Regions from separate parts of the Micromonospora cathayae genome, predicted to be linked through region 2. Evidence: predicted binding sites of a transcription regulator. Region 2 holds the regulator's gene; the other holds the start of a gene.

Evidence for each region. The regulator HspR, encoded in region 2, represses chaperone genes until heat shock. The targets are predictions, from matches to a motif close to TTGAGTNNNNNNNACTCAA.
Region 1: a site for HspR is predicted at 2,913-2,931, ahead of lon (endopeptidase La). Genes of this name have one in related genera too.

Annotation. Positions count from the first base shown of each region.
Region 1 covers NZ_CP118615.1:4,809,808-4,814,721, reverse strand. The annotation lists gene PVK37_RS21555 (DEAD/DEAH box helicase) at 1-413, shown strand, start outside; gene lon (endopeptidase La) at 559-2,889, opposite strand; gene PVK37_RS21545 (histone-like nucleoid-structuring protein Lsr2) at 3,336-3,683, shown strand; gene PVK37_RS21540 (hypothetical protein) at 3,947-4,914, opposite strand, start outside.
Region 2 covers NZ_CP118615.1:1,473,641-1,478,554, forward strand. The annotation lists gene dnaK (molecular chaperone DnaK) at 1-336, shown strand, start outside; gene grpE (nucleotide exchange factor GrpE) at 379-1,059, shown strand; gene dnaJ (molecular chaperone DnaJ) at 1,165-2,343, shown strand; gene PVK37_RS06830 (heat shock protein transcriptional repressor HspR) at 2,449-2,883, shown strand; gene PVK37_RS06835 (hypothetical protein) at 3,787-4,218, opposite strand; gene PVK37_RS06840 (cation:proton antiporter) at 4,450-4,914, opposite strand, start outside.

The DNA of each region.
Region 1 (4,914 bases), 3.3 Mb from region 2:
AGGGGCGGCCCGGGTACGAGGGACGCGGTGGGGAGCGTCGTCCGGCCCGGCCCCGCACCGGGGGCACCACCCAGGTGTTCATCGGGCTGGGCCGGCGGGCCGGGGTACGCCCGCAGGACCTGGTGGGGGCGATCACCGGCGAGACCCGGGTCAACGGGCGGGACATCGGCTCGATCGAGATCGCGGACCGGTTCTCGCTGGTGGAGGTGCCGCAGGCGGTCGCCGACGAGGTGATCGCCGGGCTGCGCAACAGCACCATCAAGGGCCGCAAGGCGACGGTACGCCGGGACCGCGACGGTGACGGCGGCACTCCCGAGCGCCGGTACGACGGCGGCGGCGAACGCCGCTTCGACGGTGGTACCGAACGCCGGTTCGACGGCGGCGACCGGCGGGACCGCCGCGACCGCCGCTGACCAGCGGCGTCGGCGGGGTTGCCGCTGACCGGCGGGTCGGCATCGACCGGCGCTTGCCGGCGGGGTCACCGCGACCGGCGCTGACGGTGCCGCGCCGACGCGTGGACGGGCACCCCGGCTCGTGCGGGGTGCCCGTCCACGGTTCCTAGGCGGCGGTGAGGGTCGGGCCGGTGAGGGTGTCGGCGTCGGCGGGGCGCAGCGCCAGGGCGAGCACGTCCGCGACGTCGGCGAGGGTGTGCACGGTGAGCGCCTCGCGTACCTCGGCCGGCAGGTCGTCCAGGTCCGGCTCGTTGCGGGCCGGGACGATCACCTCGGTCAGACCGGCCCGGTGCGCGGCGAGCAGCTTCTGCTTCACCCCACCGATGGGCAGCACCCGGCCGGAGAGGGTCACCTCGCCGGTCATCCCGAACTCGGGGCGTACCGGCCGACCGCTGGCCAGCGAGGCGAGCGCGGTGACCATGGTGATGCCGGCGCTCGGGCCGTCCTTGGGTACCGCGCCGGCCGGCACGTGCAGGTGGATCCGCCGTCCGGCGAGGGCGTTCGGGTCCAGCCCCAGTTTGCGGCCGTGCGAGCGCAGGTACGACAGCGCGATGTGCGCGGACTCCTTCATCACGTCGCCGAGCTGGCCGGTGAGGGTCAGCCCCGGCTCGCCGTCCATCGCCGTCGCCTCGACGAACAGCACGTCGCCGCCGGCCCCGGTGACCGCCAGGCCGGTCGCCACCCCCGGTACGGCGGTGCGTTCCGCCGACTCGGGCGTGAACCTCGGCCGGCCCAGGTAGCGGGCCAGGTCGTCGACGTCGACCCGGACCGGGGTCGGGTCGGTGGCGAGCGCCACGGCGACCTTGCGGAGGATCTTCGCCAGGGCCCGTTCGAGCTGCCGTACCCCGGCCTCCCGGGTGTGTTCGCCGGCGATCCGGGCCAGCGCGGCGTCGGTGACGGTCACCTCGTCGGCGGTGAGTCCGGCCCGGTCCCGTTGGCGCGGCCACAGGTGGTCCCGGCCGATGGCGACCTTCTCCTCCTCGGTGTAGCCGTCCAGGGTGACCAGTTCCATCCGGTCCAGCAGCGGTCCGGGGATGGTCTCCACCACGTTGGCGGTGGCCAGGAACAGCACGTCGGACAGGTCCAGGTCGACCTCGAGGTAGTGGTCCCGGAAGGTGTGGTTCTGCGCCGGGTCGAGCACCTCCAGCAGCGCGGCGGCCGGGTCGCCGGCGTACCCGACGCCGAGCTTGTCGACCTCGTCGAGCAGCACCACCGGGTTCATCGAGCCGGCCTCGCGCAGGGCGCGGACGATCCGGCCGGGCAGCGCGCCGACGTAGGTGCGGCGGTGGCCGCGGATCTCCGCCTCGTCGCGGACGCCACCGAGGGAGACCCGGACGAACGTCCGGCCCAGTGCGCGGGCCACCGACTCGCCGAGGCTGGTCTTGCCGACGCCGGGCGGGCCGGCGAGGGCGAGGACGGCACCGGAGCCGCGTCCGCCGACCGCGCCGAGGTTACGTTCGGCCCGGCGGTTGCGGACCGCCAGGTACTCCAGGATGCGGTCCTTGACGTCGGCCAGGCCGGCGTGGTCGGCGTCGAGCACCGCGCGGGCCGCCGCCAGGTCGGTGTTGTCCTCGGTACGGGTGCTCCACGGCATCTCCAGCACGGTGTCCAGCCAGGTACGGATCCAGCCCGCCTCCGGGGAGGCGTCGCTGGCCCGTTCCAGCCGGCCCACCTCGCGCAGCGCCGCCTCGCGGACCGGCTCCGGCAGGTCGGCGGCCTCGACGCGGGCCCGGTAGTCGGCGGAGCCGTCCGGCTCGTCCTCGCCGAGTTCCTTGCGGATCGCGGCGAGCTGCTGGCGGAGCAGGAACTCCCGCTGGGACTTCTCCAGCCCCTCCCGGACGTCGCTGTTGATGCGTTCGCTGACCTCCTGCTCGGCCAGGTGGTCCCGGACCCAGTTGACCAGGAGTTCGAGCCGGGCGGTGACGTCCGGGGCGGCGAGCAGTTGGGCTTTCTGACCCAGGGTGAGCCAGGAGACGTATCCGGCGGAGTCGGCCAGTTCGGAGAGGTCGGTCATCCGTTCGATCGCGTCGATGACCTGCCAGGCGCCGCGCTGCTGGAGGACGGACGTCATCAGGGCGCGGTACTCGCGGGCGAGGTCCCGGGCCCGGCCGGCCGGCTCGGGCTCGGGCAGTTCGGTCGCCTCGACCCAGAGGGCCGCTCCGGGACCGGGCACACCGGAACCGATCCGGGCGCGGGCCAGCCCCCGGATGACGGCGGCCGGTTCGCCGCTGGGCAGCCGACCGACCTTCTCGATGGTGGCGACCGCGCCGACGGGACCGTACTCGCCGTCGATGCGGGGCACGGCGAGCAGTTTCTGGTCGCCGGTGGCGCGGGCCGCGTCGACCGCGGCCTGGGTGGTCGGGTCGAGGGTCACCGGGATGACCATGCCGGGCAGCAGCACGGCGTCGGTCAGGGGAAGTACCGGAAGGGTTGCCATCGAACACCTGCCATCAGGTTGACTTGAGCGTGCCTGACTCAAGTCCCGGACGGGGCGCGTTGTTCCGGGCTGTGACCCAGGACACGTATACCACCCCGTCGGGTGCGGCCCGGCCGGCGTTCCCGCCGCACCGGCACCCGACGGAGTGACCGACACCGCGACAGGTGACGGGAGTGGCACGTTTTGCATAACGGGAACGTGAAGGGGATCACGTCTTCCTTGTTGCGTAAACTCCGGAGCACGAAGCGACCCGACGCCACCCACTCGCCGCGCTGGTCGGCCCACCTTCGGAGCATGGCCGTGACCGGCGATTTCCCGCCCGTGGGCGGATTCCGCCGCCCTCCGGCGCGCCGACACATTGCCGATCGCCGCGTATTGTTGCGGATTTGCGGTGCCATACGTCAAACTCTTAGCCACACCCCGCGCCACACAAGGAGTAATCGACGATGGCCAGGAAAGTAATCACAGTTCTCACGGACGACCTCGACGGCGGAAAGGCCGACCGGACGGTCGAGTTCGGGCTCGACGGCGTCATGTACACCATCGATGTGTCGGACGAAAACGCCGGGGTCCTCCGCAAGGCCCTGGACCCGTACATCAACGCTGGCCGGCGCATCGGTCGTGGCGTGGTCGAGAGCAACCGGGGGGCCCGTCGCCCCAGCCGTCCGGCAACCTCCGGAATGGATCGTGAGCAGAACCGGGCCATCCGCGAATGGGCCACCAAGAACGGCTACGAGATTTCCGAGCGCGGCCGCATCCCGGTGTCGGTCGTCGAGGCGTACAAGAACCGCTGACCAGCCTGCCGGGATTACCAACGGGAGCCCGCGCGTCACGCTGGGAAATCGGCCACGCCGGTCGGGCCACTCTTTACCCCCCACCACGGCCCGCACGCCTGCTTCCACGCCGCGCCCGGCGGCGACCACGGCCGAATCCGATGCTCGACGGGCTCCCCCGGTGGCCCGTCGGCACCGGGACCAGCGTCGGTGCGGATCCGCGCGGCGGTGGTCCGGTCGGGCCGCCGGGGAGCACGGCGACCCGACCGGGGCACGGGTGGTGTTCAGCGACCGACCCGGATCCGCACCACGTCGAACGCCGGGGTCTGGTTGGCCCGCTCCATCATCGGCAGCCGGTGCGATCCGTCACCGGCCCAGACCGCGCACTGGGCGATGCCCGCTTCCGGCAGGCCCGGCACCTGGATGGTGACCTCGTCCGGTTGGGCACCGCCGCCACCGTCCTCGGTCGCCACGAAGAACGCCGGTACGGCCGCCGGGTCCGGCGGCGTCCGGGTGCTGCCGAGCATCCGGCACGCGGTGTGGAAGTGGCCCCGGACCAGCCCCGCCTCGTTGAGCAGGGAACTCTCCACGTAGTAGCCGCCCTGCCCGGCGGCGAGGAACCGGTCCCGGACCAGGTTCCGGGTGGACACCCGCAGGCTGAACGCCTGGCCGGCGCGGACCCGGTCGGGGAACCGGGTGATCAGCAGCGACGGGTTGTCGGCCGCGCTGCCCACCTCACCGAACGCCGTGCTGACGCACCGCCGGCCGTTCTGGAAACCGTCGTGCGGCTGGAGCCGGCTGTCGTCGCAGTCGTCGGCGAGCACGTCCAGCCCGTTGTCGGTGCCCCCACCGTCGTCGCCGCTGCCGTTGTCGCCGCCGGTGCTGCCGTCACCGCCGGCCGTGGTGACCCGGCACTCGGCCAGCCGGTCCAGCCCCTCCGGCCGGGCGGCCTCCCGGGCGATGGCCAGGGCGATCCGGTCCAGGGTGGCCCGACGTTTGTCGGCCAGTGGCCGCAGGACGGCGTTCCGGACGAACTCCTCCCCCCGGTCGCCGTCGGCGGCCAGCCGCCGGTCCGCCTCGGCGATCTGCGTCTGGAGCAGGGCCAGGTTCCGGTCCACCTCGGCCCGTGCCCGCTCCGGCACCCCGGGCAGCTCGGCGGCCACGTCCGGGCAGCTCACCACGCGGGTCGAGGCGGTACCGCCGGACCGGCACTCCGGCACCGACATCTGGCCGTCCCCCCAGTGGCTGCGGA
Region 2 (4,914 bases):
CGCAACGTGGCCGAGGCGCTCCAGTGGCAGACCGAGAAGTTCCTCGCCGAGAGCGGCGACAAGCTGCCCGCCGAGAACCGTGACCAGATCAACGAGGCGCTCGGTGAGCTGCGTGGCGCGCTCGGTGGTCAGGACATCGAGAAGATCAAGTCGGCCCACGAGCGGCTGGCCACCGTCTCCCAGCAGGCGGGCTCGCTGCTCTACGCGCAGCAGCAGGCCGAGCAGGGCGGCGAGCAGCCGGGTGCCGCCGGCCCCGGGGGCACGCAGGCCGGCCCCAAGGCCGGTGCCGACGACGTGGTCGACGCCGAGATCGTCGACGAGGACGGGAAGAAGTGACCTCCCGCCCGGTCACCACGGCAGAGGGATTGAGGTAGCCGCATGACGGACAAGCCACGAGCCGCCGAACCGGAGGACACTCCGGGTTCGACGCCGGGCGACCCGGTGGAGCCGACCGGCTCCGCCGGGGCCGACGCCGGGGCTGCCGGGGGCCTGGTCGAAGAGGCCGAGGTCGTGGTCGACGAGATCGAGATCGAGTCGACGGCGGTGGAGACCCCCGCGGGTGCCGCGCCCGTGGTGGACGCCCCCGCCGAGCCGGCCGACGGTGGCCCGGCCGCCGCCCCGCTCGGCGCCGAGCTGGCGGCGCTCCGCTCCGAGCTGGAGGAGCGCACCCGGGACCTGCAACGGGTCACCGCCGAGTACGCCAACTACCGCAAGCGGGTCGAGCGGGACCGGGCCCTGGTCGGTGAGCAGGCGACCGGTGCGGTACTGACCGCACTGTTGCCGATCCTCGACGACCTGGACCGGGCCCGTGAGCACGGCGACCTGGTGGGCCCGTTCGGCAGCGTCGCCGAGCAGCTCACCACGGCACTGGGCAAGTTCGGTCTCACCGCCTTCGGTGAGCAGGGCGACCCCTTCGACCCGACCCGGCACGAGGCGGTCGCGCACCAGACCTCGGCCGAGGTCAGCGAGCCGACGTGCGTCCAGGTGATGCGCCGGGGCTACCAGCTCGGCGAGCGGCTGCTGCGGCCGGCGATGGTGGCCGTCGCCGACCCGGAGTAGCCGCCGACCCGGAACAGACGAGTGGACCCGTGACCGGGCCGTCCCGCCCACCTCGCACCGGTGGGCGGGACGCCCGGTGCACGTCGGTGGGAAGGGGGTGGACCGGTGAGTGCCAAGGACTGGATCGACAAGGACTTCTACGCGGTACTGGGGGTGGACAAGTCCGCCTCCGCTGACGAGGTCAAGAAGGCGTACCGGAAGCTGGCCCGGGAGTCGCACCCGGACCACAACCCGGACGACCCGAGGGCCGAGGAGCGGTTCAAGGCCGCCTCCGAGGCGTACAACGTCCTCTCCGACGACAAGCGGCGTCGGGAGTACGACGAGATGCGCTCCCTGTTCGGCTCGGGTGCCTTCCGCCGTAACGCGCGCGGTGGCGGGCAGCCGGGCGGCGTGCCGTTCGACGTCTCCGACCTGTTCGGTGGCGGCGGTGGCGGCGGCGGAAGGTTCGGGGGCAACGTCTCGGACCTCTTCGGCTCGATCTTCTCCGGCGGTGGGGCCGGCGGCCCGGGACGGGCCCGGGGCCCGGTCAAGGGCCGGGACGTCGAGGCCGAGGTGGCGCTGGACTTCACCGATGCGGTGCACGGGGTGACCCTGCCGCTGACGCTGCGGGCACCCGGCGTCTGCGACACCTGCCACGGCAACGGGGCCAAACCGGGCACCACCCCGGTGACCTGCCCGCACTGCCAGGGCTCCGGGACGACGACCCGTAACCAGGGGTCGTTCAGCTTCGCCGAACCGTGCCGCAACTGCCAGGGCGTCGGCACGGTCGTCGAGGAGAAGTGCCCGGAGTGCCGGGGCACCGGCGGCGTCACGAAGACCCGTACCCTCAACGTCCGATTTCCCGCCGGGGTGGCCGACGGCCAGCGGATCCGGCTGGCCGGGCGGGGTGAGCCGGGCGAGCGCGGCGGCCCGGCCGGCGACCTGTACGTGCACGTGAAGGTACGCCCGGACGAGCTGTTCGGGCGCTCCGGCGACGACCTGACCCTGACCGTGCCGATCACGTACCCGGAGGCGGTGCTCGGTACCGATCTGCGGGTACCCACCCTGGACGGCACGGTGACCCTGCGGGTGCCGCCGGGTACCCCGGCCGGCCGGGTGCTGCGGGCCCGGGGCAAGGGCGTGGTACGCCGGGACGGGCAGGCCGGCGACCTGCTGGTCACCCTGGACGTGGTGGTGCCGTCCCGGCTCTCCGACGAGGCCCGTCAGGCGTTGGAGACGTTCGCCGAGCACACGCCGCCGGCCGCCCGGGAACATCTCGACGCGCGGGTGCGTCGCTTCAACTGACAGACCGACGCGCGGCGACGCGCGTCCCAACCGACCCGGACGCTGATCCTCGGGCGCGGCCCGCGCGCCGGCGGTCACGGTGGAGTACTCGCGGAGGTGAGCGGGATGGCGGACGAGTTCGTCGGCTCGGGTGACCCTGCCTACGACGCCAAGGTGCTGATGATCTCGGTCGCGGCGCGGATGGCGGGGATGCATCCGCAGACGCTGCGCCAGTACGACCGGCTGGGGCTGGTGCAGGCCGGTCGGGCGGCCGGTGGTGGTCGCCGGTACAGCGTCCGGGACGTGGTGCTGCTGCGCGAGGTGCAGCGGCTCAGCCAGGACGACGGGGTGAACCTGGCCGGCATCAAGCGGATCATCGGCCTGGAGCAGCTCCTGGAGCAGGCGCAGGCCCGGCTCGCCGCCATGGAGGCGGAGCTGGACGCCGCGTACCGGCGGGTGGCCGAGTTGGAGGCGATGGTCCGTTTCCCGGGGCGGGACATCGTCCCGACCACCCGTACCTCCACCGCCCTGGTGGTCTGGCGGCCCCGCCGCGACCACTGACTCCCCCGCTGGGCCGTACCGGTGGCTCCCGGTACGGCCCGTACCCACTGACTTCCGGTACCGGGGAGGCGGCTCCCGGCGCCGGGCAGGTTCCGCCTCCCGGTATCGGGAAAGTGCCGCGCGGTCCGACCCGGTTGGTTAGCCTGGGCAAAAGGGTTGATTCGGGCGTATCGGAGACCAGTGGTGGCGGAGTCGGCGCGCAGGGTGGCCCAGCAGGCGGAGAACCGGTTGAACGAGGTGGCCGAGACCGTACGGGAGAAGTTCGACCGGATCACCGACCGCCGGTTCGCCGGCAAGCCCGGTCGAGCGGTCGACCGGAAACCCCACACCACCGGGCCCGACCAGGCCGGCGAGCCGGCTGCCTCCGGCCCCCGGGCCGCAGGGTCCGGGGCCGCAGGGTCCGGGGCCGCAGGGTCCGGGGCGGCGAAATCCGGAGCCTCCGGGCCGGCAAGCCCCGGAACGTCCGGACCGGGGGCCCGGAAGGACGCCCCGAAGCCCGCGCCGCCGAAGCCCGGCCCGCCGAAACCCGCACCGCCGAGAACCGACGGACGCCGGTCCGGTCCCGCCGCGAGCGGGCGCCCGGACGGGGGCGGTACCGGTCACCGGGGCACCCCGCCCGGCCGGTAGCCACCCGAAACCACGGCCGGTCGCCACAACCGTGGCCGGTCGGGGCACCACATCGCGGCCGTTCGGCGCGGGAGCGCGGACGGATGCCGTGCCGAGCCACGGGCCGGGAACCACGGGGGGTCCCGGCCCGTACCCCGGCACCGGTCCAGCCCGGTCGCCGCCCCGTCTGCTTCCCGGCCCCGTCTGCTTCCCGGCCCCGTCTGCTTCCCGGCTCTGCCCGGTCGCGGCCGACCCCCGTTCCGGCCCGGACTCGTCGCGGCCCGGCGTCGTGCCGGGTCAACCGATGCGGCGGTTCTCGCGGACCAGGCCGCCCTCGCACCAGTCGTGGTAGTCGAAGAGGTCCGGCCGTTCCAGCAGTACCCGGGTGTTGTACGCCCAGGTGCGGACCAGGTGGTCACCGGTGAGTTCGGCGTGCTCGACCAGCTTCCGCAGCCGACGTTTCGGGTGCGCCCGGAAGCCGGTCCGGATGCCGTCGGCGGCGTAGATGTAGAGGCAGTGCAGGGCGAACCGGCGGGCCGGGCAGGCCGTGTCCATGGCCAGCTCGAAGAGGGTGGTCACCAGGTGGTCGCCGGAGACGAGCAGGTCCCAGTCCTGCGGCATCGACGTCAGGGGCACCGAGTCCGGGTGGTACGCCCACGCCCGCAGCTCCGCCGGCGACGGATCCACCGGGTTGGCGAAGCCGCGGAACGTCGAATCGGGCACGTGCACCGGCACCTTCCGCTCGCGCCCGTGGGGCGTACCGGGCAGCCACTGGACCTGGCCTGCTGGGGCGACACGGTAGCGCGGTCGCGCAAAGCGGGGAAGCCCTGGCCGGAAGTCTTGCCCGGCCGCCCGCCGGGCCGGTCCACCCGTACCGGCGGGTCCGGTCCCGGCCGACGCGGACGCCGACCGGGACCGTGGCCTTCCTGGTGAACCTGGCCCGGCGCTGCACCGGTGGGCTCAGTCCGGGGTCGGTAGCGGTTCCATCCGTCGGGCCGCGGCGGCCCGACGGCGCAGCCACTGCTTGAACCAGCCGAAGTCGGGCAGTCGGGCCAGCATCGGCCCGGTCACCACGGTGATCAGCACGTACGCGGCGGCCAGCGCGGCCAGCGCCGGTTCGACCCGGCCGCTCGACACCGCGAGCCCGGCGATGACGATGGAGAACTCGCCCCGGGGCACCAGCGCCAGCCCGGCCCGCCACCGGCCCGGCTCGGCGATGCCGGCCCGGCGGGCGGCGAGGTACCCGGTGAGCACCTTGGTGCCCATGGTGACCACGGCCAGGGCGAGCGCCGGCAGCAGCACCGGGGGGATGTCCCGGGGGTCGGTGACCAGCCCGAAGAAGACGAAGAAGACCGCCGCGAAGAGGTCCCGCAGCGGGGTGAGCAGCTCGGTGGCGTGGTGTGCCACCGGCCCGGAGAGGGCGAT